Regions from separate parts of the Pseudomonas sp. MS01C9 genome, predicted to be linked through region 1. Evidence: predicted binding sites of a transcription regulator. Region 1 holds the regulator's gene; each other region holds the start of a gene.
The links. Region 1 encodes sigma-54, which starts transcription at its own class of promoters, with help from an activator protein. Its sites were predicted from a motif close to ANTGGCATNNANNTTGCTNT; they were not measured.
Positions count from the first base shown of each region.

Region 1 (10,671 bases):
CTGGTCGAGCCGGTGTTCGCGCTACTGTGCGCCTGGTTGGTGAGCCTGGCCGAGATGCTCTTGCCCCTGGGTCTGGCGTTGGCGGCAGGGGCGATGCTGCTGGTGGTGACCCACGAAGTCATTCCCGAATCCCGTCGCAATGGTCACGAGAAACTGGCGAGCCTGGGATTGTTGGTGGGGTTTTGCCTGATGATGGTGCTGGATACGGCGCTGGCGTGACAGGGGGAACCTGCGGGGCAGGTAGGTGGGGCAGGGATCAATCAGTGGTGGCCGGAATCAATCGGTGGCGAGGCGATTTATCCCCGCTGGGCTGCGAAGCAGTCCTGATATCTGTCACCGCCGAGCATCAGGTCGACTGAGCTCTTTTTGGGGCTGCTTCGCAACCCGGCGGGGCAGTGCGACGATTCGCTAAATCCACTCACCAGCGGATCCCTCACCATAGGGGGGACTATTCCCCTTCGTCGAAGTAGTTGTTGATCAGGGCAACCAGCGCATCCATCGCTTCCTGGGCCTTTTCACCTTCCGTGCTCAGATGGATCCTGGTGCCTTTGCCCGCAGCCAGCATCATCATCGCCATGATGCTCTTGCCATCGACAGTTGACTCTGGCGTGCGCCCGACCCTGATCGTGGTATCTGGAAACTTACCCGCGACACCCACGAATTTCGCTGACGCGCGGGCATGCAAACCCAATTTATTAATGATTTCAATTTCCTGAGCAGGCATCGCGATGTGAATCCTTTAGCTGAGGTCGCGGTGGCGAACCTGGACATTCTTCAGGGTGGGTTGCAGGAGACGACCCAGGCGCTCGGTCAGGTAGACGGAACGATGATGACCACCGGTGCAGCCGATGGCGATGGTCACATAGGCGCGATTGCTCGCGGCGAAGCGGGGCAGCCACTTAAGCAGGTAGGCAGAGATGTCCTGGAACATGTCCTCGACATCCGGCTGGGCGGCCAGGTAGTCGATCACCGGCTGGTCCAGCCCGGACTGCTCGCGCAGTTCCGGTTTCCAGTAGGGATTGGGCAGGCAGCGCACATCGAATACCAGGTCGGCGTCCACCGGCATGCCGCGCTTGAACCCGAACGACTCGAGCAAAAACGCCGTGCCCGGCTCGGGCTGGTTCAGCAGGCGCAGCTTGATGGTGTCATGCAACTGATACAGGTTCAGGTGCGTGGTGTTGACCTTCAGGTCCGCCAGGTCGGCGATCGGCCCCAGCAACTGGCTTTCGTCGTGGATGGCTTCGGCCAGGGAGCGATTGGCATTGCTCAGTGGGTGGCGCCGACGGGTTTCGGAAAAGCGCTTGAGCAACGTTTCTTCATCGGCGTCCAGGTACAGCACGTCGCACTGGATGTGCTTGTTGCGAACTTCCTCGAGCAGCTCAGGGAAACGCGACAGGTGGCTGGGCAGGTTGCGTGCATCGATGGAGACCGCCACCAGCGGCTGCGCCAGCTCGGTATGGATCAGGGCCCGCTCGGCCAGCTCCGGCAGCAGCCCGGCCGGCAGGTTGTCGATGCAGTAGTAGCCATTGTCTTCGAGCACGTTGAGGGCTGTGCTTTTACCGGAGCCGGAACGGCCACTGACGATGATCAGGCGCATGTTCAATGACCGTTCTGTTCGTCCAGGACAACCTGATACAAGGCTTCGTTGCTCGGTGCGCTGCGCAGTTTGTCACGCACTTCCTTGCGGTCCAGCATGCTGGCGATCTGGCGCAGCAGTTCGAGGTGCGCGTCTGTGGCGGCTTCCGGGACCAGCAGCACGAACAGCAGGTCGACCGGTGCGCCGTCGATGGCGTCGAAATCGATGGGGGCTTCAAGGTGCAACAGCGCACTGATCGGTGCGGCACAACCCTTGAGGCGGCAGTGGGGAATGGCGATGCCGTTGCCGAAACCGGTGGAACCGAGTTTCTCACGGGCAACCAGGGCCTCGAAGACGTCCTGCATTTCCAGATCCCCGACTTCACGGTGGATCAGGTTGGCAATTTGTTCGAGGGCTTTCTTTTTACTGCCACCCGGCGCGTTCACCTGGGAACGGCCGGGGGTCAGGATGGTTTCTAGTCGGATCATGGATTGGGGGGATTAACGACCGGTTGCGCCCTGGAGGAGGCTCTGGGTCTTTTCCTTATGCTTTTTGAGTTGGCGATCCAGCTTGTCGGTCAGCAGGTCAATCGCGGCATACATGTCGTCATGCGACGCGTTGGCAACGACTTCTCCGCCGGGGATATGCAGCGTGGCTTCGATTTTCTGCAGAAGCTTCTCGACCGTCATGATGACTTGCACGTTGGTGATCTTGTCGAAATGCCCTTCGAGTTTCTTGAGCTTGAGCTCGACGTACTCGCGCAGAGGCTTGGTCACTTCCAGTTGGTGTCCACTGATGTTGACTTGCATACAGCTTCTCCTTCGTTGCCAGTGCATAAAGCGGCAGGCAGAAATGCCTGCCACTGGAACGCTGTGGCGTGGCCTGTTACATCAACCGCTTGCGTTCGCTCGAAGGCGCGATCCCGAGGGATTCACGGTATTTGGCGACGGTACGGCGGGCCACCTGAATGCCTTGTGCCTCCAGTAAACCAGCGATCTTGCTGTCACTCAACGGCTTTTTCTGATTTTCCGCTGCCACCAGTTTCTTGATGATCGCGCGGATGGCCGTGGACGAGCATTCGCCGCCTTCGGAGGTGCTGACGTGGCTGGAGAAAAAGTATTTCAGTTCATAGATACCCCGTGGGGTATGCATGAATTTCTGTGTGGTCACCCGGGAAATCGTCGATTCGTGCATGCCCACCGCCTCGGCGATGTCATGCAGGACCAACGGCTTCATCGCTTCGTCGCCGTAGTCCAGGAAACCGCGCTGATGTTCGACGATCTGGGTGGCAACCTTCATCAGGGTCTCGTTGCGGCTCTGCAGGCTCTTGATGAACCAGCGCGCCTCCTGCAACTGGTTGCGCATGAAGGTGTTGTCGGCGCTGGTGTCGGCGCGCCTCACGAATCCGGCGTACTGGGCATTGACCCGCAGCTTGGGGACCGCTTCCTGGTTCAGCTCCACCAGCCAGCGATCGTTGTGCTTGCGCACGATCACGTCGGGGACTACGTATTCTGGCTCGGTAGCCTCGATCTGCGAGCCTGGACGCGGGTTCAGGCTCTGGACCAGTTCGATCACCTGGCGCAGTTCATCTTCCTTGAGTTTCATGCGCCGCATCAACTGGCTGTAGTCACGGCCGCCCAGCAAGTCGATGTAGTCGCTGACCAGTCGCTTGGCTTCGGCCAGCCAAGGGGTCTTGGCGGGCAACTGACGCAGCTGCAGCAACAGGCATTCGCCCAGGTTGCGGGCGCCGATGCCGGCCGGTTCGAACTGCTGGATGCGATGCAGAACGGCTTCGATCTCATCCAGCTCGATGTCCAGCTCGGGGTCGAAGGCCTCGAGGATTTCTTCGAGGGTCTCGTCCAGGTAACCCTGGTTGTTGATGCAGTCGATCAGGGTCACCGCGATCAGGCGATCGGTATCGGACATCGGCGCCAGGTTCAGCTGCCACAAGAGATGGCTTTGCAGGCTCTCGCCGGCGGACGTACGGGTGGTGAAGTCCCACTCGTCGTCATCGCTGCTGGGCAGGCTGCTGGCGCTGGTCTGGTAGACATCTTCCCAGGCCGTGTCCACGGGGAGGTCGTTGGGGATGCGTTCGTTCCATTCGCCATCCTCCAGGTTATCCACCGTGGGGGCGGACTCCTCCTGATAGGACGGTTCCTGGATCTCGGTACTGGTTTTCTGTTCGACGTTGTCGGCCAGTGGGTCGGAGTTATCGAAGTCGTCGCCTTCTTCCTGGCGTTCGAGCATCGGATTGGACTCCAGGGCCTCCTGGATTTCCTGTTGCAGGTCCAGGGTCGACAATTGGAGCAGGCGGATGGCCTGTTGCAGCTGCGGTGTCATCGTCAGCTGCTGGCCCATTCTCAAGACTAGCGATGGTTTCATGGCAGGGGCTTAACACCTTATTCGCCGGCGCACATGCGCCATCCACTACATGGCGCCGGAGCGCCAAACCTTAAGCAAATTATATGCCTGAAACTGAAGTGTTTGCCTAGCAATAAAATTAGCGGTGCCGGGCCAATTTGCCAGGCACCTTGTGCTTACAAGCGGAACTCATGACCCAGATACACTTCCTTGACCAGTTCGTTGGCCAGGATGGTGGTAGCGTCGCCTTCGGCGATCAGCTGCCCATCATTGACGATGTAGGCGGTTTCACAGATGTCCAGGGTCTCGCGCACGTTGTGGTCGGTGATCAGTACGCCGATCCCCTTGGCCTTGAGGTGGTGGATGATCTGTTTGATGTCGCCTACCGAAATCGGGTCCACGCCGGCGAACGGTTCGTCGAGCAGGATGAATTTCGGTGAGGTGGCCAGGGCGCGGGCGATTTCCACCCGGCGTCGTTCGCCACCGGACAGGCTCATGCCCAGGTTGTCGCGGATGTGGCTGATGTGGAATTCCTGCAACAGGCTCTCCAGCTCCTGGCGGCGGCCTGCCTTGTCGAGGTCCTTGCGGGTCTCGAGGATCGCCATGATGTTGTCGGCGACCGACAGCTTGCGGAAGATCGACGCTTCCTGCGGCAGATAGCCGATGCCGGCTTTCGCCCGACCATGCATGGGCTGGTGGCTGACGTCCAGGTCGTCGATCAGTACGCGGCCCTGATCGGCCTGGACCAGGCCGACGATCATGTAGAAGCAGGTGGTCTTTCCTGCGCCGTTGGGGCCAAGCAGGCCGACGATCTGCCCGCTATCGATGGACAGGCTGACATCACGCACGACCTGGCGGCCCTTGTAGCTCTTGGCCAGGTGCTGAGCTTTCAGAGTTGCCATTACTGGGCCTTCTGCTCGGTTTTCTTTTTCGGCTGGATGACCATGTCGATCCGTGGGCGCTGCTCGGTCACCTTGTTACCGGTGGCGCGACCCGCGCTGGCGAGTTTCTTGTTCGTGTCGTAGACGATCTTTTCGCCCTGGGTGGTGTTGCCATCCTTGTCGATGACCTTGGCTCGGTCGATCAGCACGACGCGGTCCTGGGAGGCATGGTACTGGATGGTCACGCCGTAGCCCTGGACAGGCTTGGTGTCGCCCGCGGTCTGCAGCTGTTCGAAATAGGCCAGGTTGCCCACCGAGGTCACCACGTCGATATCCCCGGACTGGGTGCGGGTGATGGTCACGGTATTGCCGGTCACCTTCATCGAACCCTGGGTAATGATCACGTCACCCTTGTAGGTGGCCACGCCATTCTTGTCGTCCAGCTGGGCGTCGTCGGCCTGGATGCGGATAGGCTGATCGCGGTCGTTGGGGAGGGACCAGGCGCTCGCGCTTCCCAGTGCTGCGCCCAGACTGAGCAAAATAGGGAGGGTTTTAGCGAGCTTCATACTGTCCTCTTACGTTCGATAGCAGGTGTATCCTGCTTTCCTTCAGATACGCTTTCATTCCAGTGCCGGTCGACACACCGCCGGCGCCGTCGATTCTAACGGGTTGCTCGGTCTGCGCATATTCTTGCTGCGGGAACACTGTCATCCGGCTGCTGGTGATGATGGTCGTACGGTTCTTCTCATCGGTGCGAGCCACGCGTACCGAATCGATGAGCTCCACTTCGGTGCCGCCGGAATTGACTTCGGCACGCTTGCTTTGCACATGCCACGGGAAATCGGTGCCACGAAACATGTTCAGGTCCGGCGTGGTCACCAGCGTGATGTCGGTGGCCTTGACGTGATCGACCTTGTCGGCCGTCATTTCGTATTGCACCTTGCCATCGGGCAGGTACTGAAGGGTGTGCGTGTTGGTCGCATACCAGTCGATCTTTTCCTCGACCTGGGCCGCAGGCTGGTCGAGGAAGCGTTCCGGGCTGATGTTCCAATAGCCCACCGCCGCGAAAATCGCCGCGATACAGCCGAACACCACGATGGTGCGAATCTTCTTGCTCAGCATAAATGGCTCACAGGTACGCGGCGTTGGCCGCTTCGAGGCGGCCCTGGGCGCGCAGGATCAGTTCACAGAATTCACGGGCCGCGCCTTCGCCGCCCCGTGCCGTGGTGACGCCGTGGGCATGCTCACGTACGAAGCTGGCCGCGTTGGCCACCGCCATGCCCAGGCCGACCCGACGGATCACCGGCAGGTCCGGCAGGTCGTCACCGAGGTAGGCCACCTGTTCATAGCTTAGGTTGAGTTGGCCCAGAAGCTCGTCCAGCACCACCAGTTTGTCCTCGCGTCCCTGGTATAGATGGGGGATGCCGAGGTTCTTCGCGCGTCGCTCGACCACCGGGGTCTTGCGGCCACTGATGATGGCGGTCTGCACGCCGGCGGCCATCAGCATCTTGATGCCTTGGCCGTCGAGCGTATTGAAGGTCTTGAATTCGCTGCCATCTTCCAGGAAGTACAGGCGGCCATCGGTGAGCACGCCGTCAACGTCGAAAACGGCGAGCTTGATATCTTTACCGCGTTGCAGCAGGTCGGTCGTCATTACATTACTCCGGCACGCAGCAGGTCGGACAGATTGAAGGCGCCGATCGGGCGGTCCTCGTCATCCACGACCACCAGTGCATTGATCCTGTGGTCTTCCATGATCTTCAAGGCTTCGGCGGCGAGCATGTCGGCGCGGGCCGTCTTGCCGTGGAGGGTCATGACCTCATCGATAGTGGCATTGCGGATGTCGATGGCGCGGTCAAGGGTGCGGCGCAGGTCGCCGTCAGTGAAGACTCCGGCGAGCTTGCCGTCGGCTTCGAGAATCACCGTCATGCCAAGCCCTTTGCGGGTCATTTCCATGAGAGCGTCCTTGAGGAGCGTACCGCGCTGGACTCGAGGCAGCTCTTCCCCGGCGTGCATCACGTTTTCGACTTTCAGCAACAGGCGACGGCCCAGGGCGCCGCCGGGATGGGAGAACGCGAAATCCTCGGCGGTGAAGCCCCTGGCCTCCAGCAAGGCCACGGCCAGGGCGTCACCCATGACCAGCGCCGCGGTGGTGGAGGAGGTCGGGGCAAGGTTCAACGGGCAGGCTTCGTGCTCGACATGCACGTTGAGGTTCACCTCGGCGGCCTTGGCCAGGGGCGAAGCCGGATTGCCGGTGATGCTGATCATCTGGATGCCAAGGCGCTTGATCAGCGGCAACAGCGTGAGGATTTCATTGGTCGAGCCCGAGTTGGACAGGGCCAGGATGACATCGTCCCGGGTGATCATGCCCATGTCGCCGTGGCTGGCCTCGGCCGGGTGGACGAAAAATGCCGTGGTGCCGGTGCTGGCCAGGGTGGCGGCGATCTTGTTGCCGATATGTCCGGACTTGCCCATGCCGACCACGACGACGCGGCCCTTGCTGGCCAGAATCATCTCGCAGGCGCGTACGAAATCAGCGTCGATATGGGGCAGCAAGCCTTGCACGGCTTCGAGCTCGAGGCGGATGGTACGTTGTGCCGATTGAATCAGGTCGCTGGATTGGCTCATGTCAGAAATCGTATAGCCCGATGAAAAGGCGGCGATTATAGCGGCAATGAACAATTCACTCACGCTAGTTCGTCACGCTTTATGCGAAGACCTCGCCAGGTTTGTCATAAACCTGGGGCTTCTACCTTAATCCACGCTTAACCGCAGGGGGGTAACCCTTGGGCGCTTGGGTGTTGCAGTGCTATAGTTCGCCGCCGATTCGAATGCCCGGCAGTACCGGCATCTGGCCGGCTGGCCAGGGCATCCGGATGTGAGGCTGCATCGCAAGGAGTTTAGATGAGTGCCGACAACGCCTACGCGGTCGAGCTGAAGGGGCTGTCCTTCAAGCGAGGGACGCGCAGCATTTTCAATGATATCGATATTCGTATCCCGCGCGGCAAGGTAACCGGCATCATGGGGCCTTCCGGGTGCGGCAAGACCACGTTGCTGCGCCTGATGGGAGCCCAGCTGCGCCCCAGTGCCGGCGAAGTCTGGGTCAATGGCCAGAATATTCCGAAGCTTTCGCGCAGCGACCTGTTCGATGCGCGCAAGCACATGGGCGTGCTGTTCCAGAGCGGCGCATTGTTCACCGATCTGGATGTGTTCGAGAACGTGGCATTCCCGCTGCGGGTCCATACCGACCTGCCAGAAGAGATGATCCGCGACATCGTGCTGCTCAAGTTGCAGGCGGTCGGGCTGCGGGGGGCCATCGATCTGATGCCGGACGAGCTGTCCGGCGGCATGAAGCGCCGTGTGGCACTGGCGCGGGCGATTGCCCTCGACCCGAAGATCCTCATGTATGACGAGCCCTTCGTCGGCCAGGACCCCATCGCCATGGGCGTGCTGGTACGGCTGATCCGCCTGCTCAACGATGCGCTGGGTATCACCAGTATCGTGGTCTCCCACGATCTGGCCGAAACCGCCAGTATCGCGGACTACATCTATGTGATCGGTGATGGCCAGGTCCTGGGGCAGGGCACGCCCCAGGAACTCAAGGCCTCGGACAACCCGCGCATTCGCCAATTCATGAAGGGTGATGCGGACGGCCCGGTGGCGTTCCATTTTCCGGCCACGGATTACCGTACCGATCTGCTGGGGAAGCGCTGATGCGCAAGAAATCGCTGATAGAAAGAATTCGCCTGTTCGGGCGCTCCGGCATCGACGTACTGGCGGTGCTGGGCCGCTCGACGCTGTTCCTGGTCCATGCCTTGTTCGGGCGCAACTCGACAGGCGGTGGTTTTGGCCTGCTGGTCAAGCAATTGCATTCGGTAGGCGTGATGTCCCTGGTGATCATCGTGGTCTCCGGGATCTTCATCGGCATGGTGCTGGCGCTGCAGGGCTTCAATATCCTGTCCAGCTATGGTTCGGAGCAGGCGGTGGGGCAGATGGTTTCCCTGACGCTGCTGCGCGAGCTCGGCCCCGTGGTCACCGCGCTGCTGTTCGCCGGGCGCGCGGGTTCGGCGCTGACGGCCGAGATCGGCAACATGAAGTCCACCGAGCAACTGTCCAGCCTGGAAATGATCGGTGTCGACCCGCTCAAGTACATTATCGCCCCACGCCTGTGGGCCGGATTCATTTCCCTGCCGGTGCTGGCGATGATCTTCAGCGTCGTCGGGATCTGGGGTGGCTCCTGGGTCGCCGTCGACTGGCTGGGGGTCTATGAAGGTTCCTACTGGTCCAATATGCAGAACAGCGTCGATTTTCTCGATGACGTGCTCAACGGCATCATCAAGAGCGCGGTGTTCGCTTTCGTGGTGACCTGGATCGCCGTGTTTCAAGGCTATGACTGTGAGCCCACGTCAGAGGGGATCAGCCGTGCCACAACCAAGACCGTGGTGTACGCCTCGCTGGCCGTCCTGGGCCTTGACTTTATTCTGACCGCCTTGATGTTTGGAGATTTCTGATGCAAAACCGCACCCTGGAAATCGGTGTCGGCCTTTTCCTGCTGGCTGGCATCCTGGCTTTGCTGCTGCTGGCCTTGCGGGTCAGTGGCCTGGCGCCGACCGCCAACACCGATACCTATAAACTCTATGCTTATTTCGACAATATCGCCGGTTTGACGGTCAGAGCCAAAGTGACCATGGCCGGTGTGACCATCGGCAAGGTCACGGCAATCGATCTGGATCGCGACACGTTCACCGGCCGGGTGACCCTGCAACTGGAGAAGCGGGTGGACAACCTGCCGACCGACTCCACTGCATCGATCCTCACTGCCGGCCTGCTGGGCGAGAAATACATCGGTATCAGCGTGGGCGGGGAAGAAACCCTGCTCAAGGACGGTGGCACCATCCACGATACGCAATCATCGTTGGTGCTTGAGGATCTTATCGGGAAATTCCTGCTCAATACCGTTAGCAAAGAAGCCAAATAAGGAGCTTTCGATGATTTCCATCCTGCGACGCACCCTGTTGGTCCTGCTGGCGGCCTTGCCGTTGATGGCCAATGCCGTGGCGGCGCCTTCGGCGCACGACATCATCCAGGACACCACGAACCGGTTGCTGGCCGACCTTTCGGCCAACAAGGAAAAATACAAGCAGGACCCTGGCGCCTTCTATGACGCGCTCAATGGCATCGTCGGTCCCGTGGTGGACGCCGACGGTATCTCCCGCAGCATCATGACCGTCAAGTACTCGCGCAAGGCGTCCCCGGAGCAGATGTCCCGCTTCCAGGAAAACTTCAAGCGCAGCCTGATGCAGTTCTATGGCAACGCGCTGCTCGAATACAACAACCAGGGCATCACCGTTTCGCCGGCCAAGGACGAAAGCGGCACCCGTACCAGCGTCGACATGCAGGTCAAGGGCAACAACGGTGCGATCTACCCGGTGTCCTATACGCTCGAGAAGCTGAACGGCGAGTGGAAGGTGCGTAACGTGATCATCAACGGCATCAATATCGGCAAGCTGTTCCGCGATCAGTTCGCCGACGCGATGCAGCGCAATGGCAACGACCTGGACAAGACCATCAACGGCTGGGCCGGTGAAGTCGCCAAGGCCAAGGAAGTGGCCGAAGAAGCCAAAGAGAAGCAGGAACAATGAACGAGACGGTGAGCGAGTCGGCCGTCCGTCTGGGCGAGGGTGGTGAATTGCTGCTCAGCGGCGTGCTGGATTACCGCACCGGCCCGGCCCTGCGCAAGCAGGGCCAGGCGCTGATCAAGTCCGCCAGCGCCACCGAACTGGTCTTCGACTGCTCGGCGGTGCACAAGTCCAGCAGCGTCGGGCTGTCCCTGCTGCTGTGCTTCATGCGGGA
Region 1 covers NZ_CM177073.1:3,444,099-3,454,769, forward strand. Annotated here, with positions in the region: gene AC1M7R_RS15580 (ZIP family metal transporter) at 1-219, shown strand, start outside; gene AC1M7R_RS15585 (HPr family phosphocarrier protein) at 449-724, opposite strand; gene rapZ (RNase adapter RapZ) at 740-1,597, opposite strand; gene ptsN (PTS IIA-like nitrogen regulatory protein PtsN) at 1,600-2,064, opposite strand; gene hpf (ribosome hibernation-promoting factor, HPF/YfiA family) at 2,077-2,385, opposite strand; gene AC1M7R_RS15605 (RNA polymerase factor sigma-54) at 2,462-3,958, opposite strand; gene lptB (LPS export ABC transporter ATP-binding protein) at 4,114-4,839, opposite strand; gene lptA (lipopolysaccharide transport periplasmic protein LptA) at 4,839-5,384, opposite strand; gene lptC (LPS export ABC transporter periplasmic protein LptC) at 5,371-5,940, opposite strand; gene AC1M7R_RS15625 (KdsC family phosphatase) at 5,948-6,472, opposite strand; gene AC1M7R_RS15630 (KpsF/GutQ family sugar-phosphate isomerase) at 6,472-7,446, opposite strand; gene AC1M7R_RS15635 (ATP-binding cassette domain-containing protein) at 7,723-8,532, shown strand; gene mlaE (lipid asymmetry maintenance ABC transporter permease subunit MlaE) at 8,532-9,329, shown strand; gene mlaD (outer membrane lipid asymmetry maintenance protein MlaD) at 9,329-9,796, shown strand; gene AC1M7R_RS15650 (MlaC/ttg2D family ABC transporter substrate-binding protein) at 9,807-10,460, shown strand; gene AC1M7R_RS15655 (STAS domain-containing protein) at 10,469-10,671, shown strand, end outside.

Region 2 (10,671 bases), 980 kb from region 1:
CTGGAAGCGTTCCTCGATGCGGCTGAACCGTTCCTCGGCCTGCAGCTCGAAGCGTTGGCGCAGTTGCTGGTTGAACAGATTGGTCATCGCCCAGGTCAGCAAACCGGTCATGCAAGTGCCCGCCACGAAGACCAGTGAAGCCACCAGCCAGGCCGAGACATCTTCGCTGATAAAGCCCAGGATCCTGGGACGTACCGGATGCAATGCCATAACGCCAACTCGAAGAAAGGGGGCAGGCATCGTTACAGCCCTGGCCACAGGCTTAGTTATAGCTATTAGCCATCACTTTGACCAGCACTAAAAACGGCTGGAAGCCTTGAATTACAAGGCTTCGTGGATCCAATCCGGAAATTTCAACGTGCCATGATCTTCCAGGCGCGGTGGATTTTTCCGTTGCGGGCGAAATCCGGGTCGATGGTGCTGGCGGTGATTTCCTCCACCGCGTAGCGCTCGCCAAGATTGTCCTCGAGTTGGAACTTGCGGAAATTGTTGGAGAAGTACAGCACGCCGCCCGGTGCCAGGCGGGCCATGGCCAGATCCAGCAACTGGACATGGTCACGCTGCACGTCGAACACGCCTTCCATGCGCTTGGAGTTGGAGAAGGTTGGAGGGTCGATGAAGATCAGGTCGTATTCATCGCGGCAGTCCTGCAGCCAGGTCATGACATCGCCCTGCTCCAGCCGGTTCTTGTCGGAGAAACCGTTGAGGGACAGGTTGCGCCGCGCCCAGTCCAGGTAGGTTTTCGACAGATCGACGCTGGTGGTGCTCCGGGCACCGCCCTTGGCGGCATGGACGCTGGCGGTGGCGGTGTAGCAGAACAGGTTGAGGAAGCGCTTGCCGGCGGCTTCCTTCTGGATCCGCAGGCGCATCGGACGATGATCGAGGAACAGGCCGGTGTCCAGGTAGTCGGTGAGGTTGACCAACAGCTTCACGCCTCCCTCGTTGACCTCGGTGAACTTGCCCTGGGTACTCTGGCGTTCGTACTGCCGGGTGCCGCTCTGGCGTTCGCGGCGCTTGATCACTACATGACTCTTGTCGATGTTCAACGCCTGGGGAATGGCCGCCAGGGCATCGAACAGCCGGGCCGAAGCCTTTTCCGGGTCGATGGACTTGGGCGCGGCGTATTCCTGGACGTGCACCCAGTCGTGATACAGATCGATGGCCATGGAATATTCCGGCATGTCGGCATCGTAGACCCGGTAGCAGTCCACGCCTTCGCGCTTGGCCCATTTGCCCAACTGCTTGAGGTTCTTTTGCAGGCGGTTGGCGAACATCTGCCCGCCTTCGCTCAACCGGGCCAGTTCGACCACCGGGGCCGGGGCCGGTTTGATCGGGTTGCCGTTCTTGTTGTACTGACGCTCTTGCGGCGTAGCCGGGGCCTGATCCTGCTCGGCAAGGGCTTGCTCGCGCTCCGCCTGGCGCTGTTCCGGGGTGCGGCGCTCGCCGGTGACGAACTGGTCGGGCAGCACCTTGATCAGCAGCAATTTGCACGGCAAGGCGCCGTTCCAGAAGGAATACTGCTTGTGGCTGCGGATCCCCATGCGCTTGCCCAGGTCCGGGGCACCGGTGAACACCGCCGCCTCCCAGTTCAGGCAAGCCTGGCGCAGACGCTCGCCAAGGTTCTGGTAGAGATACAGCAAGCTGGCCTCGTCGCCCAGGCGCTCGCCATAGGGCGGGTTGCAGATCACCAGGCCTTTCTGGTTCTGGTCCGGCCGCGGCTCGAACGTGGCGACCTCGCCCTGGTAGATCTTGATCCACTCGCTCAGGCCGGCACGCTCAACGTTGTTGCGGCCCGGCTGGATCAGTCGTGGATCGGCTTCGTAGCCGCGAATCCACAACGGTGGCCTGGCCAGCCCGGCAGCGGCGCGGGCGGTGGCTTCTTCATGGAGTTTTTTCCACAACGCCGGCACATGGCCCAGCCACGCAGTGAAGCCCCACTGCTGACGGCGCAGGTTCGGCGCCATGTCGGTGGCGATCATCCCGGCTTCCACCAGGAACGTGCCCACGCCGCACATGGGGTCGGCCAGCGCCCCGCCTTCGGCGGCGATACGCGGCCACCCGGCCCGGATCAGAATGGCCGCCGCGAGGTTTTCCTTGAGCGGCGCAGCGCCCTGCTGCAAGCGGTAGCCGCGCTGGTGCAGGCTGTGGCCGGACAGGTCCAGGGAGAGGATCGCTTCACCGCGATCCAGGCGCAGGTGGATGCGCAGGTCCGGATTGAGCTTGTCGATGGATGGCCGCTCCCCCGCAGGCGTGCGCAGCTTGTCGACGATGGCATCCTTGACCTTCAGCGCGCCGAAGTGGGTGTTATCGATGCCCGAACCATGACCGCTGAACTCCACCGCCAGGGTGCCATCGGCCAGCATGTGATCCTGCCAGTCTACATCCAGCACGCCGTGGTACAGGTCGTCGGCGCTCTTCATGGCAAAGCGCTTGAGCACCAGCAACACGCGGTTGGCCAGGCGCGACCACAGGCACAGGCGATAGGCGGTTTCCATGTTGGCCATGCCGCGCACGGCCGAGGTGTGCTCGCGCGCCTCTTCAAGGCCAAGCCCGACGGCTTCCTCGAGCAGCAGGCCTTCTAGGCCCTTGGGGCAGGTGAGGAAGAGTTCGAAACGATCGGACATTGGAATTCCAGAGCCTTTGGCTAAGTGGACAGGCAACGCATTGCCTGTCGGGTTCAATCAGGTGCTTTTCACCTGGGCCTGCACAGTGGCTTTTCGTACAGGTCCAGAGCACCCGGCGGCACGAGAATGTGCCGTTCCGCCCTCGCCGCTCGAGTTAAAAAAGCTTAGATGCGGGGGCAGATAAAAAATTCTGTGGAACAAATCGGGGAAAACGCGTCCCTTTCGTCGAATAGTACCCGACGGCCGTACGAGGACATTCTCATTCGCAACAGGATAGCCCCTTCCACGCAGGGCCGATCATACAGGGGTCTTGCTCAAAAGCGGTCAACGAACATCATGTTACTTATCTCCCTAACATCTTTATTGTTACGTGCTTATGACAAAACGATCATTCCATCCATGTGACGCTTTGGTTAGAACTCAACACAGGTTGACGTCGCAACGGCGCCAACACCTTGGCTCGTCACGCCGGCAACGAGCCACCAACGGCAGAATGATTCTGCCCCGGCCTCGATAGAGGTCGACGCTAAGCAACAGTCAACAAGTGAGGGCAACACCCTATGAGAAGACTTAAGCGTGATCCGTTGGAAAGAGCATTTTTACGCGGTTACCAATATGGCGTTGGTGGTAAATCCCGTGAGCTTTGCCCCTTTACTCTACCGTCGGTACGTCAAGCCTGGATCAATGGCTGGCGAGAAGGACGTGGCGACAACTGGGACGGTATGACCGGCACTGCGGGTATCCACAGACTCAACGAACTTCACGCCGTCGGCTGACACAGGGCTTAACACTCAAGAACTCGACAATCTGATACTCACAACGATTTAACCACGCGCGTCCCATCCGGACGGCGGGCTACGGCCCAGGGGCTCCTTCGAGGAGCCCTTTTTAATGCCCGGCTTCCTGTGGCAAACGCCCTTGTGGCGAGGGGATCTATCTCCTCGCCACGGATAGATCGACTCACCACAATAAATCCCTTCGCCGCAGTGGGTTTCAGAGATCAATCAACGCAACGCCGCGATGGCATCCACCGATTCACGAATCAGCGCCGGGCCTTTGTAGATAAAGCCCGAATAGATCTGCACCAGGCTCGCCCCCGCGGTGATTTTTTCGGCGGCGTGGCGGCCTTCCGTGATCCCGCCCGCGGCGATGATCGGCAGCCGTCCGGCCAGTTCGGCGGCCAGTACCTTCACCGTATGGGTGCTCTTGTCGCGCACTGGCGCGCCGGACAGCCCGCCCGCCTCGTCACCGTGCTCCAGCCCCTGGACACCTTCACGCCCCAGCGTCGTGTTGGTGGCGATCACGGCGTCCATTCCGGTCTCCATCAGGGCCTGGGCCACTTGTACGGTCTCCTCGTCGCTCATGTCCGGGGCAATCTTGATCGCCAGGGGAACATGCCGGCCATGAATCGTCGCCAGCTCAGCGCGACGCCGGGCCAGGTCGGCCAACAGCTGCTTGAGCGAGTCACCGAATTGCAGGCTGCGCAGGCCCGGGGTGTTGGGCGAGCTGACGTTGACGGTGACATAGCTGGCGTGGGCGTAGACCTTGTCCAGGCAGATCAGGTAATCGTCGACGGCACGTTCCACCGGGGTGTCGAAGTTCTTGCCGATATTGATGCCCAGCACGCCCTTGTACTTGGCCGCCGCCACGCGGGCCAGCAGATGATCGACGCCGAGGTTGTTGAAACCCATGCGGTTGATGATCGCCTCGGCCTGGGGCAGGCGGAAGAGCCGGGGCTTGGGGTTGCCTGGTTGCGGCCGTGGCGTGACAGTGCCGATTTCCACGAAACCGAATCCCAGTTGCGCGAATCCGTCGATGGCCGCGCCATTCTTGTCCAGCCCTGCCGCCAGGCCGACGGGGTTGGGGAACTGCAGCCCCATCACGGTCACCGGCAACTTCGCCGGCGCCTTGCACAACAGGCCATTGAGGCCCAGGCGCCCGCCCGCGCCGATCAGATCCAGGGACAGGTCGTGGGAGGTTTCCGGGGAAAGTTTGAACAGCAGTTCACGGGCCAGGGTGTACATGGGCGGCTTTGACTCGGGCGACAAAATGAGGCGGCGATTATAGCCGCGCAGCGCCGGTTCAGCGAGGCGCCTGCATAAAACAGCACCGATGGCATATGCCTTGCACCCTTTTCGGTCATCGGCGCTCATACCAACGGCGGAATGAGTGCCACACTGTTTAAAGAGGACAATGGCGTCGTCATCCGGCACTGCTCTGTCAGCAGCCCGGGTACGGCGCTTTTTCATGTGGAAGGTGATGCCCGATGAATGAAGTTCCAGCCACTCCCCTGGCCTGGGTCAATGGCAGCGATGCACCGGAAAAAAGCGTGCTCGATCTCGGCTTCATGGCCCTGAGCGATTGCGCCCCGGTCGTGGTGGCCGCTACCCAGGGGTTCGCCCAACCCTACGGCCTGACCTTGAACCTCAAGCGCCAGGCGTCCTGGGCCAACTTGCGGGACAAGCTGGTCAGCGGTGAAATCGACGCGGCCCACAGCCTGTACGGCCTGGTCTACGCCGTACACCTGGGTATCGGTGGCGTCGCGCCGACCGACATGGCCGTACTGATGGGCCTGAACCAGAACGGCCAGAGCATCAACCTTTCCCATGGCCTGCAGGCCCTGGGTGTGACCAGTCCTGAGGCACTGGAACGCCATGTGCACCAAACTCGCACGAAACTGACCTTCGCCCAGACTTTCCCCACCGGCACCCATGCGATGTGGCTTTATTACTGGCTCGCCGCCCAAGGCATCCACCCCTTGTCGGACGTCGACAGCGTGGTGGTCCCGCCGCCACAGATGATCGCCCACCTGCAGGCCGGGCGCATCGATGGCCTCTGCGTCGGCGAACCCTGGTGTGCCAGCGCGGTGAAGCAGAACCTGGGCTTCACCCTGGCGACCACCCAGACCATCTGGCCCGATCATCCGGAAAAGGTCCTGGGTTGCACCCGAGCATTCGTGGAGCAGTACCCCAATACCGCGCGGGCCTTGGTAATGGCTGTCCTCGAAGCCAGCCGATTCATCGAACAGAGTACCGAGAACCGTCGCAGCACCGCGCAACTGCTGAGCGCGCCCGAGTACCTCGACGCACCGCTGGACTGCATCGAGCCCCGCCTGCTCGGCATCTATGCCGACGGCCTGGGCAACAGCTGGCAGGATCCCCACGCCATGCGCTTCCACGGCAACGGCGAGGTGAACGTGCCGTACCTGTCCGACGGCATGTGGTTCATGACTCAGTTCCGGCGTTGGGGGCTGCTGCGCGAAGACCCGGATTACCTCGCCGTGGCGCGGGAGGTCCAACAGCTCGAGCTGTACCATGAGGCCTGTGCGGCGCTGGGCATCGCGTCCCCACGCCAGGACATGCGCAGCAGCCAGTTGATCGACGGCATCCGCTGGGACGGTTCCGATCCGGCCGGGTATGCCCGTGGCTTCAAACTGCACGCCTTGAGCGATGCGGCTCCCCTTCTCGCCAGCCGCTGACAGGAGCCTCGACCATGTTGCGTATCCTGCTGATCAACGACACCGCGAAAAAGGTCGGGCGCCTCAAGGCTGCCCTGACGGAGGCCGGATTCGACGTCATCGACGAATCCGGGCTGACCATCGACTTGCCGGAACGCGTCGAAACAGTGCGTCCGGATGTCATCCTGATCGATACCGAGTCACCGGGACGAGACGTCATGGAACAAGTGGTGCTGGTCAGCCGCGACCAGCCACGACCGATCGTCATGTTCACCGACGAGCACGACCCGGATGTGATGCGCCAGGCGATCAAGTCCGGCGTAAGCGCCTATATCGTCGAAGGCATCCACGCCGCGCGCCTGCAGCCGATCCTCGACGTGGCCATGGCCCGCTTCGAAAGCGACCAGGCCCTGCGGGCCCAGCTCCTGGCACGGGACCAGCAACTGGCCGAACGCAAGCGCATCGAACTGGCCAAGGGCATGCTGATGAAGATGAAAGCCTGCAATGAGGAACAGGCCTACACCCTGATGCGCCGCCAGGCCATGAGCCGCCAGCAGAAGCTGATCCAGGTGGCGGAGCAGATCATCGCGATGAATGAGCTGCTGGGCTGAAAACCTTGAAGCACCTGGCCTGGCGCCATCGCAAGCCAGCTCGCTCCCACAGTTGATCCGGGGTATCCACAGATATTGTGTTCACCCCAGCCCCTCTGTGGGAGCGAGCTGGCTCGCGATAGTCCTCAGCCCAATCCCTCCTGTTGGCACAGATCTCGCTTAAGCAATCTCACCGGTAGCCAACGGCGGTTGCCCACCTACGACAAAGACGTCGCACACCCTGCTCGCCCCCAGGCGGCCCGGGTTGCGGCGTTTTTTTTGCTTTGGCCCCACCGTCCGGGGTCGGTGGGGTCGCCATGACGGCGCACCACCTCGAAGCACTGACTCATTACCCGAGACTTTTACCGCTGAGGTGCGCGATGAATTCAAGCTTCTGGAAATCCGGCCACACCCCGACCCTGTTCGCAGCCTTCCTCTACTTCGACCTGAGCTTCATGGTCTGGTACCTGCTCGGCCCACTGGCGGTGCAAATCGCCACCGACCTGCAACTGACCACCCAGCAACGCGGCCTGATGGTGGCGACGCCGATCCTGGCCGGCGCCGTACTGCGCCTGCTCATGGGCCTGCTGGCCGACCGGATCTCCCCCAAAACCGCCGGCATGGTCGGCCAGGTGATCGTGATCGGTGCGCTGTTCTGCGCCTGGAAACTGGGCATCCACAGTTATGAGCAGGCATTGCTGCTGGGCCTGTTCCTGGGCGTGGCCGGCGCATCGTTCGCCGTCGCCCTGCCGCTGGCCTCCCAATGGTATCCGCCGCAGCACCAGGGCAAGGCCATGGGCATCGCCGGTGCCGGTAACTCGGGCACCGTGCTGGCCGCGCTGATCGCACCGGTCATGGCCGCCACGTTTGGCTGGACCAACGTATTCGGCTTCGCCCTGATCCCTCTGGGCCTGACCCTGGTCCTGTTCGCCTGGCTGGCCAAGAACGCGCCGGAGCGGCCGAAAGCCAAATCCATGGCCGATTACCTCAAGGCCCTGGGTGACCGTGACAGCTGGTGGTTCATGTTCTTCTACAGCGTGACCTTCGGCGGCTTCATCGGCCTGGCCAGCGCCCTGCCTGGCTACTTCAACGACCAGTACGGCCTGAGTCCGGTGACAGCCGGCTACTACACCGCCGCCTGCGTCTTCGGCGGCAGCCTGATGCGCCCGCTGGGCGGCGCCCTGGCGGACCGTTTCGGTGGCATTCGCACCCTGCTGGGCATGTACACCATCGCGGCGGTGTGCATCGCCGCGGTGGGTTTCAACCTGCCAAGCTCCTACGCGGCGCTGGCCCTGTTCGTCTGCACCATGCTGGGGCTGGGGGCGGGTAACGGCGCGGTGTTCCAACTGGTGCCGCAGCGCTTCCGTCGCGAAATCGGGGTCATGACCGGGCTGATCGGCATGGCCGGCGGTATCGGTGGCTTCGCCCTGGCGGCGGGCATGGGGGCGATCAAGCAGAGCACCGGCAGCTATCAACTGGCGCTGTGGCTGTTCGCCAGTCTCGGCGTATTGGCCTGGTTCGGCCTGCACGGCGTCAAGCGCCGCTGGAGGACCACCTGGGGTTCGGCCGCCGTTACTGCGGCCCGGGTATAACCAACCACCATGAGCCTGCAACTGAGTTTCGCCGAAGCCAGTGCCATCGGCCCGCGCGAGGAAAACCAGGACGCCCTGCGCCTGGTCACGCCAGCCCCGGCCCTGGCCGCCAGCAAGGGCTACCTGTTCGCCATCGCCGACGGCGTGAGCCAATGCGCCGATGGCGGCCTGGCCGCCCGTTCGACGTTGCAGGCGCTGGCCCTGGATTACTACGCCACGCCACAGACCTGGGGGGTGGCCCAGGCCCTGGATCGGCTGTTGCTGGCACAGAACCGCTGGTTGCAGGCCAACGGTGGCGGACAGCCCCTGCTTACCACTGTCAGTGCCCTGGTGCTACGGGGCCGACGCTTCACCCTGGCCCATGTGGGCGATTGTCGGGTCTACCGCTGGCACGCCGATCAGTTGCAACGGGTCAGCGAAGACCACGTCTGGGAACAGCAGGGCATGCAGCACGTGCTCAAGCGTGCCCTGGGGCTGGACCAGCACCTGATCCTCGATTTCCTCGACGGCGAACTGCGCACCGACGAAACCTTCGTCCTGCTCAGCGACGGCGTCTGGGCGGTATTGGGGGACACGGCCATCGCCGGCATCCTGCGCGACCAACCGGACCTGGACCTCGCGGCCCAGACGCTGGTCAACGCCGCGCACCTGGCCGGCAGCCAGGACAACGCCAGCGCGCTGCTGGTACGGGTCGATGCACTGGGGGAAGCAAGCATCGGCGATGCGCTGATTCAACTGCAGCAATGGCCCCTTCCCCCGGCCCTGAAACCAGGCCAGGTGTTCGAAGGCTGGCGGATCGAAGGGCTGCTCGGCCAGAGCCAGCAATCGTTGCTGTATCGGGTACACGACAGTCAGGGCCAGCCGTGGCTGTTGAAAACCCTGCCTGGGCACCTGCGGGACGACACCCGGGCCGGGCAGGCGCTGCTCTCCGAGGAATGGTTCCTGCGCCGGGTCGCAGGCCGGCAGTTTCCGGAAGTCCATGGGGTTGCCCAACGTCAGCACCTGTACTACGTGATGCGTGAATACCCGGGCATCACCCTGGCCGAACTGTTCGACCGGGGCGGCACCTTGCCGTTGGCCCGATGGCAAGACCTGGCGCAGCGGCTGGTACGGGCCGTGGGGTTGCTGCACCGACGGCAGATCTACCATCGCGACATCAAGCCGGAAAACCTGCACCTGGGGGACGATGGGGAACTGCGCCTGCTGGATTTCGGCCTGGCGTATTGCCCGGGACTGTCGGAGGACCAGGCCAATGTCTTGCCGGGAACCCCAAGTTATATTGCCCCGGAAGCCTTCGGCGGTATCGCCCCCACCGCACAGCAGGACCTGTATGCGGTCGGTGTGACCTTGTACTTCCTGCTGACGGGGCATTACCCCTACGGCGAAATCGAGGCCTTCCAGCGGCCGCGCTTTGGCGTGCCAGTCAGCGCCAACCGTTACCGGCCGGACCTGCCCGAATGGCTCGGGCAAAGCCTGGAGCGGGCCGTTGCCGCCGATCCTGGCCAACGCTTCGAAACCGCCGAGGAATGGCTGTTATTGCTGGAACAGGGCGAGCGCCGCAGCTTGAGCGTCAGACCCCGTCCGCTGCTGGAGCGCGAACCGCTGAAAGTCTGGCGGACGTTGGCGCTGGTGTCGTTGGTGGTGAATGTCGTGCTGCTGTTTCTGGTGTTTCACAGCTGAGATCCGGTCGCGCCTGTCGCGCGCAAGCTCGCTCCCGCAGGGTGTGTGTGTCCACCGCAGATCCAATGTGGGAGCGAGCTTGCTCGCGATGGCAGCCTGATCGTCCATACAACTGCTCCTGCAAGACGCTCCATTACCGGGCAACACGCTTTGATTCGGTGCAATAAATCCCTCCCCAATCCGCTCAATCAAGCCGCTGCTCAATGAATCCACGCCTTCGAGCCAGTTGGCACAACCACTGCATAAATCCCTTTCAACAGACATAAGGCAATGCCTCCAACGATGAAGGCGGTGCTTCCCGAGAGAACGGGACCAGGACAAAGGCGTCCTCGCTAGCTTGCTAGCGGGACGCCTTTTTTTGTTTTCGTGAAAATTGCCGAGCCAGTCCGATCGCCGTGATGAAACGGACATGAGCTTGCGGAGAACCCTGATGAAAAAACTCAAACTGGTGATGATCGGCAATGGCATGGCCGGGGTTCGAACCCTCGAGGAACTGCTCAAGCTGAGCAACGAGCTGTACGACATCACGGTGTTCGGTGCCGAACCCCACACCAATTACAACCGCATCCTGCTCTCCCCCGTACTGGCCGGCGAACAGACGTTCGAAGATATCGTGCTCAACGACCTGGCCTGGTACCAGGACAACAACATCAACCTGCTGCTCAATCGCAAGGTGGTGCAGATCGATCGCGTCAAACGCCGGGTCATCGCCGAGGACGGCAGCGAAG
Region 2 covers NZ_CM177073.1:4,423,313-4,433,983, reverse strand. Annotated here, with positions in the region: gene AC1M7R_RS20180 (sensor domain-containing diguanylate cyclase) at 1-210, opposite strand, end outside; gene rlmKL (bifunctional 23S rRNA (guanine(2069)-N(7))-methyltransferase RlmK/23S rRNA (guanine(2445)-N(2))-methyltransferase RlmL) at 354-2,624, opposite strand; gene rmf (ribosome modulation factor) at 3,185-3,400, shown strand; gene AC1M7R_RS20165 (quinone-dependent dihydroorotate dehydrogenase) at 3,629-4,648, opposite strand; gene AC1M7R_RS20160 (CmpA/NrtA family ABC transporter substrate-binding protein) at 4,891-6,102, shown strand; gene AC1M7R_RS20155 (ANTAR domain-containing response regulator) at 6,117-6,692, shown strand; gene AC1M7R_RS20150 (nitrate/nitrite transporter) at 7,052-8,263, shown strand; gene AC1M7R_RS20145 (bifunctional protein-serine/threonine kinase/phosphatase) at 8,273-9,943, shown strand; gene nirB (nitrite reductase large subunit NirB) at 10,374-10,671, shown strand, end outside.
Region 2: a site for sigma-54 is predicted at 4,736-4,755, ahead of AC1M7R_RS20160 (CmpA/NrtA family ABC transporter substrate-binding protein). Genes of this name have one in related genera too.

Region 3 (10,671 bases), 1.3 Mb from region 1:
GCCTTTGACGGTAGAAAAGTCCTGTCGCCTGCATGGCAAAAAGCGCCTGGAAAACGGCCCCTTCCTTGAGCAATGACAAATTCCAGACAAAAAAATGCCCGGCAAGCCGGGCATATTTTTTTGCGTGCGCTTACAGGTTGTAGCCACGCTCGTTGTGCTGGGCCAGATCCAGGCCGACAGCCTCTTCTTCCTCGGAGACACGCAGCCCCATGACCGCATCCAGAACCTTGAGGATGATGAAGGTGACGATCGCGGTGTAGATCACGGTGAAACCCACGCCCTTGATCTGGATCCACACTTGCGCACCGATATCGGTGACGGTGCCGAAGCCGCCCAGGGCCGGCGCAGCGAACACGCCAGTGAGGATCGCACCGAGAATACCGCCGATACCATGCACGCCGAAGGCATCCAGGGAGTCGTCGTAGCCGAGCTTGCGCTTGAGGGTGGTTGCACAGAAGAAGCACACCACGCCTGCCGCCAGGCCGATGACCAGGGCGCCCATCGGGCCCACGGTACCGGCTGCCGGAGTGATCGCGACCAGACCCGCCACCACGCCCGAGGCAATGCCCAGTGCGCTTGGCTTGCCGTGGGTGATCCACTCGGCGAACATCCAGCCCAGCGCCGCGGCGGCGGTAGCGATCTGAGTCACCAGCATGGCCATGCCGGCGGTGCCGTTGGCGGCGACGGCGGAACCGGCGTTGAAGCCGAACCAGCCGACCCACAGCATGGCGGCACCCATCAGGGTGTAACCCAGGTTATGCGGCGCCATCGGCGTGGTGGGGAAGCCCTTGCGCTTGCCCAGTACCAGGCACGCCACCAGGCCCGCGATACCGGCGTTGATGTGCACCACGGTGCCACCGGCGAAGTCCAGCACGCCCCAGTCCCACATCAGGCCACCGTTGCCGGACCAGACCATGTGTGCGATCGGTGCATACACCAGGGTGAACCACACGCCCATGAAGATCAGCATGGCGGAGAACTTCATCCGCTCGGCGAAGGCGCCGACGATCAGGGCCGGAGTGATGATGGCGAACGTCATCTGGAAGGTGATGAACACCGCTTCGGGAAACAGCGCCGCCGGACCGGTCAGGCTGGCCGGGGTGACGCCTGCCAGGAACGCCTTGCCCAGGCCGCCGACGAAGGAGTTGAAGTTGACGACGCCCTGCTCCATGCCGGTGGTGTCGAACGCGATGCTGTAGCCATAGATGACCCACAGGATGCTGATCAGACCGGTAATGGCAAAGCACTGCATCATCACGGAAAGAATGTTTTTCGACCGGACCATGCCGCCATAGAACAGCGCCAGACCGGGAATGGTCATGAACAGCACGAGAATCGTGGCAGTCAGCATCCAGGCGGTGTCGCCGGAATTCAGTACGGGGGCTGCCGCTTCTTCCGCCATGGCCAGGCCAGGCATTACGAAGGACAACAGGGCTCCTAGCCCTGCGAATTTACGCAGAGTCATATTGTTTTCTCCTGGGGCGTTGGGTTTGGCGGCTTAGATGGCGTCGGTATCGGTTTCGCCGGTACGGATGCGGATAGCCTGTTCCAGATTGACCACAAAGATCTTTCCGTCACCAATCTTGCCGGTGTTGGCAGCCTTGGTAATGGCCTCGATGACCCGGTCAAGATCCTTGTCGTCGATGGCGACGTCGATCTTCACCTTGGGCAGGAAGTCGACCACGTATTCCGCGCCGCGATACAGCTCGGTGTGGCCTTTCTGCCGGCCGAAGCCTTTGACCTCGGTAACGGTGATGCCCTGCACGCCGATTTCGGACAGCGACTCGCGCACGTCGTCCAACTTGAACGGCTTGATGATGGCAGTGACTAGCTTCATGAAACTCTCTCCCGAATTGGTGGACTTGCCCCAGGAAAACAAACCCGACTCAAGTCTAAGCGCAGTGCCTGGCTTTGTAACGCGTCGTCGGCCCAAGTTGCCCGACCAGCGCCAGTTAACCGTTCCTGACGGAGCTCCCCGCTCCGTCCGCTGCACTGCATTCGTCACAACGACTGCATCAGTGCATGGGTCACCAGCCTCTAAGCAGAAACCTTGCCATCTGTGCCCAAACCCTCTGATTTCAGTCTCTTACCTGCACAGCCAGCCCGCATGACGCCACGAACCGCAGCGATACGCACAACAACGGTGCGACAGCGCCCGCCCCCATGCGCGAAAAGCGTGCATCCCGGGCTTGCGGATTGACTATAGACACTGCGTGATACACTGCCCGTCATCGTTTCCAGGACACCTGCCATGCTTGCGCCAAAAGACCTCCTCGACGCCCTGAGCGGCCACGCCTCCCGCCTCCTGAGTGGCGACACGCCCCTGCCCAGGAGTGAAATCGAAAGCCAGCTCAAGGCCCTGCTTCAAAGTGGCTTCAGCAAGCTGGACCTGGTGAGCCGGGAAGAATTCGACAGCCAGATGGTCGTGCTGGCCCGCACGCGCGCGCGCCTCGAGAGCCTGGAGGCGAAGGTGGCGGAGTTGGAAGCCAGGCTGGGCTCGGCGGCCGAGTAACGAAGACGCATCAAGGGGCACAGGCCCGATCGGCTTTTCGCCGTTCAGCCACTGAGCACCTGCCGAGCCTGCTCCGACAGCGTCACCATCGGCAACTCCAGGATGAAGAGCGCCCCCTGCCCCGGACCGGCGCTCTGCACCGCCAGGTCACCGCCCATCTCGTGCGCGGCCAGGATGCAGCTGTGCAGGCCAAAACCGTGGCCGTCGGCCCGTGTCGTGAAGCCATGCTCGAAGACATGGGCGATATTGCCCATGGCAATGCCTTCGCCGTTGTCCTCGACTTCGATACGTGCCCGCTGATCACCCACGGCTTTCAGGCGAAGGACGATCCGTGACGGGCGGTCCGTCACCGACTCGAGCGCCTGCCGGGCGTTGTTGATCAGGTTGATCAGTATCTGCAGCACCTTGTGCTTATCCAGTGCCATCAGCGGTATGTCGTCGAGCTCCTGGACCAGCGTCACGTCATGGCGAGCCAGGGATCCATGGCAGATGCGGACCACGTCCTCCATCAGCTCTTTCAGTGAACCTGGCTCCAGCACGCTGGAATTGCCGGCATAGGACTGCTGGGTGGCGACGATCTCCTTGATGTGGTCGATGCTCCTGGTGAGCAGGGCCAGCTCCTTGATCATGCTCTCGCGCTCGGTCGCCAGCGATTCGGCCAGCATGCCAAGGTATTCCGGCAGCGCGCGGCCTTTCGGATCGCGGCTGATGAAATCCCCCAGGTTGTCCGAATGCTCTCTCATCAGTTGAACGACCTTGGCCACCCCCACCGCCTTCGATGCGTGCACCTTGTCGTACAGGACCTGGGCCGACACGTTGACGCTGTTGAGCACATTGCCCACGTTGTGCAGCACATTCGTCGCGATTTCCGCCATGCCGGCCCGACGCGCCGTGGTGACCAGCTCGGCCTGCGCCTCGCGCAGTTCATCGTTGACCCTGGCCAACTGCTGCGGACTGGGGATCCTCAGCGCAGCGGGCACCAGCCGGACCAGGAGAATGGCAGTGATCACCGAGGCAATCGCCGTGACCACCTTAATCAGCGCCGACAACCAGTAGTAGGGTTGCCAGATCGTCAGGATTTCGATCAGGTGGCTGGTGCCACAGGCCAGGATGAAGACGCCGAAGGCCGCCAGCATCCAGTCGAACGGCACGTCCTTGCGCTTGTGGATAAAGTAGATGAGGGTGAAGGGGATGGTGACGTATGACAGGGCAATGAGGCTATCGGCGATCACATTGGTCCAGAGCAGGTCCGGGCGCCACATGTAGCAGTGCCCATGGGGCATGAAGCGTTTGTCGGTCAACAGCGCCAGCAGATCGTCCATGGCCGCGTCCTCCCTGTGCCTTTGAACCGACAGATGCCGATCAAATGCAGTCTAGCAGAGGCCCGGGACGCTCAGGACCGCCCGGGCCTTCGGCAACATTCTGCGAAAATTTGCGCTGCAATTGCCGCTCCGACGCACTCTGTCACGACTACCCTTCAGGAACCGCAGGACGCGGCCCTTATTCACTCAAGGAACGATTCATGTCGCTCGCCATCATCCATAGCCGCGCCCAGGTAGGGGTGCAGGCTCCCGCCGTTACCGTAGAGGTTCACCTGGCCAACGGCTTGCCGTCGCTGACGATGGTCGGTCTGCCCGAGGCCGCGGTGAAGGAAAGCAAGGACCGGGTGCGCAGCGCGATCATCAATTCGGGGCTGAACTTTCCGGCCCGACGCATCACCTTGAACCTGGCGCCGGCCGACCTGCCCAAGGATGGCGGGCGGTTCGACCTGGCGATTGCCCTGGGTATCCTGGCCGCCAGCGTGCAGGTGCCGACCCTGGCCCTGGAAGATGTGGAATGCCTCGGTGAGCTGGCCTTGTCCGGCGCGGTGCGCCCGGTGCGCGGGGTTTTGCCCGCAGCGCTGGCGGCACGCCAGGCGGGGCGGACGCTGCTGGTTCCACGGGCCAATGCCGAGGAAGCCTGCCTGGCGTCGGGCCTGAAGGTGATCGCCGTCGACCACCTGCTCGAAGCGGTGGCGCACTTCAACGGCCACACCCCGGTCGAGGCCTTCGTGTCCAACGGGCTGCTCGCCGCCAGCAAGCCATACCCCGACCTCAACGAAGTGCAAGGCCAGGTCGGGGCCAAGCGTGCCTTGCTGATTGCCGCCGCCGGTGCCCATAACCTGTTGCTCAGCGGGCCACCGGGCACCGGCAAGACGTTGCTGGCGAGCCGCCTGCCAGGGCTGCTGCCGCCCCTGGCCGAGTGCGAGGCCCTGGAGGTCGCGGCGATTCAGTCGGTCGCCAGTTGCGTGCCGTTGAGCCACTGGCCGCAGCGGCCGTTTCGCCAGCCCCATCATTCGGCGTCCGGTCCGGCACTGGTCGGCGGCGGGTCCAAGCCGCAGCCGGGGGAAATCACCCTGGCCCACCATGGCGTACTGTTTCTCGACGAACTGCCGGAGTTCGACCGCAAGGTATTGGAGGTCCTGAGGGAGCCGTTGGAATCAGGGCATATCGTCGTCTCACGCGCCCGTGACCGTGTGCGATTTCCAGCGCGTTTCCAGCTGGTGGCGGCGATGAACCCCTGTCCCTGCGGTTATCTGGGGGAGCCCACCGGGCGCTGTTCCTGCACGCCGGACATGGTGCAGCGCTACCGCAACAAGCTTTCCGGCCCCTTGCTGGATCGCATCGACCTGCACCTGACCGTCGCCCGGGAAGCCACGGCACTGAATCCCAAGGGTGAACCGGGCGAGGATACGGCCACCGTTTCCGAGCAAGTGGCCGAAGCCCGTGAACGCCAGCAAAGACGCCAGGGCTGCGCCAACGCTTTCCTCGACCTGCCAGGCCTGCGGCGACATTGCACGTTATCCCCGGCCGACGAGACATGGCTGGAAACGGCGTGCGAACGACTGTCCCTGTCCCTACGCGCTGCCCATCGCCTGCTCAAGGTCGCCAGGACACTGGCGGACCTCGAGCAAAAGGGCCGCATCAGCCGGGATCATCTGGCCGAGGCGTTGCAGTATCGACCCTCCGCCTGACCGCTTCATGGCTTGCTCAGGTCGACCAGGGGCATTTCCCGCACCTCGGTTTTCTGGCCGTTCTGGATCGAGTCGATATGCTTGAGCGCCTTGTCCACAGCGCCCTTATCCGCCAGCAGGCTGTAGTGGATCATGAACTGGCGGTGCTCTTTCGGGCCGATGACAGGCACCAGGCCCAACGGCCTCTGGTAGCGACGGTTATAGGAAAAACTGGTACCCGGCTCCAATCCGGTCACGTACCCCTGGCCTTGGGTATCGGTGTTTTTCCACAGGGAAAACACCGGGAGCGTCGCGGTGTTGAAACCCACCGATACGCCAAGGTTACCGGCCCTGTTATGGAGGACGGTAAGCGTGTCGCCCTTGGCATCGGCATAGGGCACGACGTTATAGACAGTTTCGTCGTAGTCCCTGGTAGGCCCCCGGTAGGTTTGCCAGTCGGCCAGGTCGCCCTTGGCCTTGTCGTTGAACGGCGAGACCTGCTTGACCGGCGCAGCGAAGCGGGCACCCTGCTCGAGGAACGGCGTGCTGAAATTGCTGTGATAAAGCGCCTGGTACTCCTTGGGATAATCGCCATTGTTGGTCAGGGTATCGTTGAGCGAAAAGGTCACGCTGCCAGGTTCGGTGACCAATTCGGTCTGCACCGAGAAATCCACCTTCTTGAAGGCCTGTTCCTTCAGCTCGCCCCGCAGGGTGATCGCGTACGGCGGCTTTTCATCGATATGCAGGGTGACCTTGTTGGCCGGGATGTTGGCGGCGCGACCGTGGAGGGTCAGCAACTCGCCGTTATCCATGCCAGGGTGGCCCACCCATTCGTAGCCACAACGCGTCACCAGTTCGTTGAACCCTTCGAGCCATCCCAGTCCGCCTCGGCCGTTGAGCTCGATGAAAGCCGGGTTGACGACTTCCTTGACCGGCGAATCCCAGCCCATGCGCACATTCCCCACCGAGGCCTGCAACACATTCATGCCCCGGGTCGGGACCACGGAGAGTTTCAGGGTGCCATTGTCGATGTCGACGACGCTGACACCCTCCTGCCGCCCACCGTGCAGTGTGCGCAGGGTGACGGAAAATGGCTTGTCGGTCTTGACGCCCAGCTGCTGGCTGGTGATCTGCCAGGGTTGGGCGGCTTTGTCGGTGTCCAGCAGGACATAGTCCCAGGCCATGGCCTGGGAGGCAGCGCCCAAGGCGCCAAGGGCAATGATAAGTCGGAGCGGAGTCATGGAGATGGCCTTCTTTTTTGGAGTTGTGCGGGTTTTATAGTCTTGGAGAAACGTTTCAGCAAGACGAAAAACCGCAATCGATCAAAAACGAGGCGATGGAAAAGAGGGGGCGGGGGCAGCAGCGGGCTTACCCGCAAGGACGACGGAACAACGGGTGCCAACGATCAACGCTAACGCGGGGGGTGGTTCGCTGATCGGGGATGCAAAGATCGGCGTACACGGCAATTCCTGTGGAAGCTGGCCTGCTTCCACAGGAATGGGGGGCGTTCGGCTAAGCCTCAGCGAAACCGATCAACTTCCTGACGCAGGTCCTGGGCCAGCTTTTCCAGTTCCTTGGCGGTGATCGCCAGGTTAGAGACCACTTCACGCTGTTCGCTGTTGGCCATGGCAATGCTCTGCAGGTTGCTGCTGAGCAAGGTCGCGGTGCTGCTCTGCTCCTGGGTGGCGGTGGTGATGGCCGCGAATTGCTGGCCGGCGGAGCGACTCTGCTCGTCGATGCGCGCCAGCGCCGAGGCCACATTGGCGTTGCGCGACAGGCCTTCCTGCATCAGCAGGTTGCCCTGCTCCATGGTGCTGATAGCGTTGCCGGTTTCCTGCTGGATGCTGGTGATCATGCTGGAGATTTCATCAGTGGCCTGACGAGTACGAGACGCCAGGCTACGGACTTCGTCGGCCACCACCGCGAAACCGCGGCCCTGCTCACCCGCACGAGCCGCTTCGATGGCGGCGTTCAGGGCAAGCAGGTTGGTCTGCTCGGCGATGGACGTGATCACGCCCACGATGCCGCCGATTTCCTGGGAGCGCTGGCCCAGGGTATTGATGACCGTGGCGGTGCTGTTGAGCGCCCCGGCAATCTGCTCCAGGGAGGACGACGCTTCGTCCATCGAGGTACGACCGATCTGGGTCTGTTGCGCGTTTTCCTGGGCCAGGCGCTGGGTATTGCCCATGTTGTCGGCAATGTTCGCCGACGTTGCACTGAACTCCTCCACCGCACCGGCCATGCTGGTGATCTCGCCCGACTGCTGCTCCATACCCTCATACGCACCGCTGGACAGACCGGACAGGGCCTGGGCGCGGCTGTTGACTTCATGGGAGGCCTTGCGGATGTGCTCGACCATGGTCGACAGGGCCTGGCTCATCTGATTGAAAGCCCGGGATAGCTGACCGATTTCGTCGTGGCTCGATACGTTCAAGCGCACGCTCAGATCACCGGCTCCCAAGGCTTCCGCCTGGCGTACCAGATCCCCCAGCGGCGCCAGCTTGCTGCGCAGCAGCCATACCGCCGCACCAACGGCCAGCAGCATCGCCAGCAGGCTGCCGATGGCCAACTGGGTGCCCACGCTCCAGGTCACCGCGTTGATCTCGGTTTTCGGCATGCTCGCCACGACGGCCCAGGGCCCGCCTTCGAACGGCACGGCAACGCTGTAGAACGTCTCGGCGCTATCGCTCCAGAACTCACCCTTGCCCGGCGTCTTGACCAGCTTCTGGATCGTCGTGCTCGCCTGGTCCAGGGCCTGCACGCCGGCAGGCGGCACCAGCCATTTGTTTTGCTCGTCCAACAGGGCAAGCGAACCGGTCTGGCCAATGCGGAAGCGCTTGAGATTCTCGAATTGCGCGTTTTGCGCGTCGGTGTAATCGAATCCTACGTACAGTGCGGCAATGATCTTGCCGCCGCTGTCACGAACCGGGCTGTACTGGGTCATGTAGTAGCGCCCGAACAGCAGGGTGCGACCGATGTAGCTTTGCCCACCCATCAGGCGGGCATAGGCCGGGCTGGCATGGTCGAGCACGGTACCGATGGCTCGCGTGCCGTCCTGCTTGGTGACCGAGGTGCTGACGCGGACGAAATCGTCACCGTTGCGCACGAACACCGTGGCGGTGCCGGCAGTCATCTGCTTGAACTCATCGACTTCGGTGAAATCGTTGTTCAGCACCGCATTGCCCAGGTTCAGGCTCGGGAGCTGCACGCCCGCCACTGCGACTGGCTGGTCGGGATGCACGCTCAGGCCGGCGCTGAAACGTTTTTCGAACAGGCCGGCCAACCGCTGGGTGCTTTCCCTCAGGGTGCCATGGAAAGTGCTGAGTTGATCGGCTAGAAGACGCGCTTCACTGGCCAGATGCTCTTCACGGGTGGCGAGGTTGGCTGTATCCAGCGAACGCAAGGCAAATACAGTACTGCCGGAAATTACGACCGCCAGTATCACGGCAAGGGCAAGCCCCAGCTGTGAGGCGATACGGGCACGGGGTTGAGACATGACGGCTCCTGGACGAGTGACCAGATCATCCTGATCGAGTCGCACACTCGGCTTTTTTTCGGGGTGAAATATCGGTAAGCCCTTTCTGAACGAAGGTTCCATCTTCACGGATTCGGCGGCAAAGCCGAATACTTGAGCGCGTTGGACGGATTAATGCCAACTAGCCACCATCCAAGCTTCAACGATTCAGCCCAGGCGCTTCACCGCAGGCAATTGCATGGCCTTGACCTCACCCTGGAGGAAGTCACTGAGCCGACGCAAACGCTCACCCCCTGGCCGGGTTTTCGGCCAGACCAGATAGTAGTGCTCTCCGCTGGCCACGGCGGTGGGCCACGGCAGGCTCAAACGTCCCTGGGCCACGTCTTCGGCCACCATCAACAGATCACCCATGGATACGCCGTAACCTCGGGCCGCCGCAATCATGCCCAGCTCCAGCGTATCGAACACCTGCCCACCCTTGAGGGACACCTTATCTGACAGCCCCATGCACTCGAGCCACTTGCGCCAGTCCCGACGGTCGGGCGTCGGGTGCAGCAATTCGACACTGGCCAGCCGTTGCGCATCCCAGGGTCGATCGCTTCCCAGGTTCGGCGCGCCTACCGGAATCAACTCCTCGGGGAAAAGGAAACTGGCCTCCCAATCCGCTGGAAAATGCCCATTACCCAGGAGCACCGCGCAATCGAAGGGTTCGGTGTTGAAGTCCACGGAGTCGACGTCCATCCAGGCGCTGGTCAACTGCACCTCATTGCCAGGCTGCAGATGTCGAAAGCGACTCAGGCGCGCCAGCAACCAGCGCATGGTCAGGGTCGAGGGCGCCTTCATGCGCAGGATGCCGTCCTCCCCGTGAAGGGTGTGGCAGGCCCGCTCCAGCGCCATGAAGCCTTCGCGCACGCCTGGCAACAGCAACCGCGCCGCTTCGGTCAGTTGCAGGTTGCGACCACTGCGCTGGAACAATCGACAGGCAAAGTGCTCCTCGAGGGTGCGGACATGCCTGCTGACCGCACTCTGGGTGATCGACAGCTCTTGCGCCGCCCGGGTGAACGAGCTGTATCGCGCCGCCGCTTCGAATGCCCGCAGCGCATACAGGGGAGGAAGACGACGGGACATGAGAAAAGCTCCGGGGATGAGTCCTGCACCTTAGCAAATAGTTGCCCTGCATGAGTTTTAATCATGCCAGCGATCTTTTTTATCCTTTTGTGCAAAGCCCGGCAAGGGCCGAGAATCAGCGCTTTACTGCCTCGTCTGGACAGGGAGTGTGATGATCATGCGGCATCCGGTGCGTACCGAACTCGGGGCCATCCTGCGGCTGGCGGGGCCATTGATTGCCTCGCAGCTGGCGCATATGTTGATGGTGCTGACCGACACCCTGATGATGGCGCGCTTGAGCCCCGAAGCCCTTGCCGGCGGCGGTCTCGGTGCCGCGGCCTACTCGTTCGTCTCGATTTTCTGCATTGGCGTGATCGCGGCCGTGGGTACCCTGGTGGCGATCCGCCGGGGCGCGGGCGATGTCGAGGGCGCCACCCGCCTGACCCAGGCCGGGTTGTGGCTGGCCTGGCTGATGGCCCTGATGGCCGGACTGCTGCTGTGGAACCTCAAGCCGGTACTGCTGATGTTCGGCCAGACCGAAACCAACGTGCTGTCCGCCGGGCAATTCCTGCTGGCGCTGCCGTT
Region 3 covers NZ_CM177073.1:2,192,424-2,203,094, forward strand. Annotated here, with positions in the region: gene AC1M7R_RS10195 (ammonium transporter) at 131-1,465, opposite strand; gene glnK (P-II family nitrogen regulator) at 1,499-1,837, opposite strand; gene AC1M7R_RS10205 (accessory factor UbiK family protein) at 2,252-2,512, shown strand; gene AC1M7R_RS10210 (sensor histidine kinase) at 2,557-3,834, opposite strand; gene AC1M7R_RS10215 (YifB family Mg chelatase-like AAA ATPase) at 4,035-5,525, shown strand; gene AC1M7R_RS10220 (aldose 1-epimerase family protein) at 5,531-6,745, opposite strand; gene AC1M7R_RS10225 (methyl-accepting chemotaxis protein) at 7,024-9,000, opposite strand; gene AC1M7R_RS10230 (LysR substrate-binding domain-containing protein) at 9,187-10,107, opposite strand; gene AC1M7R_RS10235 (NorM family multidrug efflux MATE transporter) at 10,259-10,671, shown strand, end outside.
Region 3: a site for sigma-54 is predicted at 2,039-2,058, ahead of glnK (P-II family nitrogen regulator). Genes of this name have one in related genera too.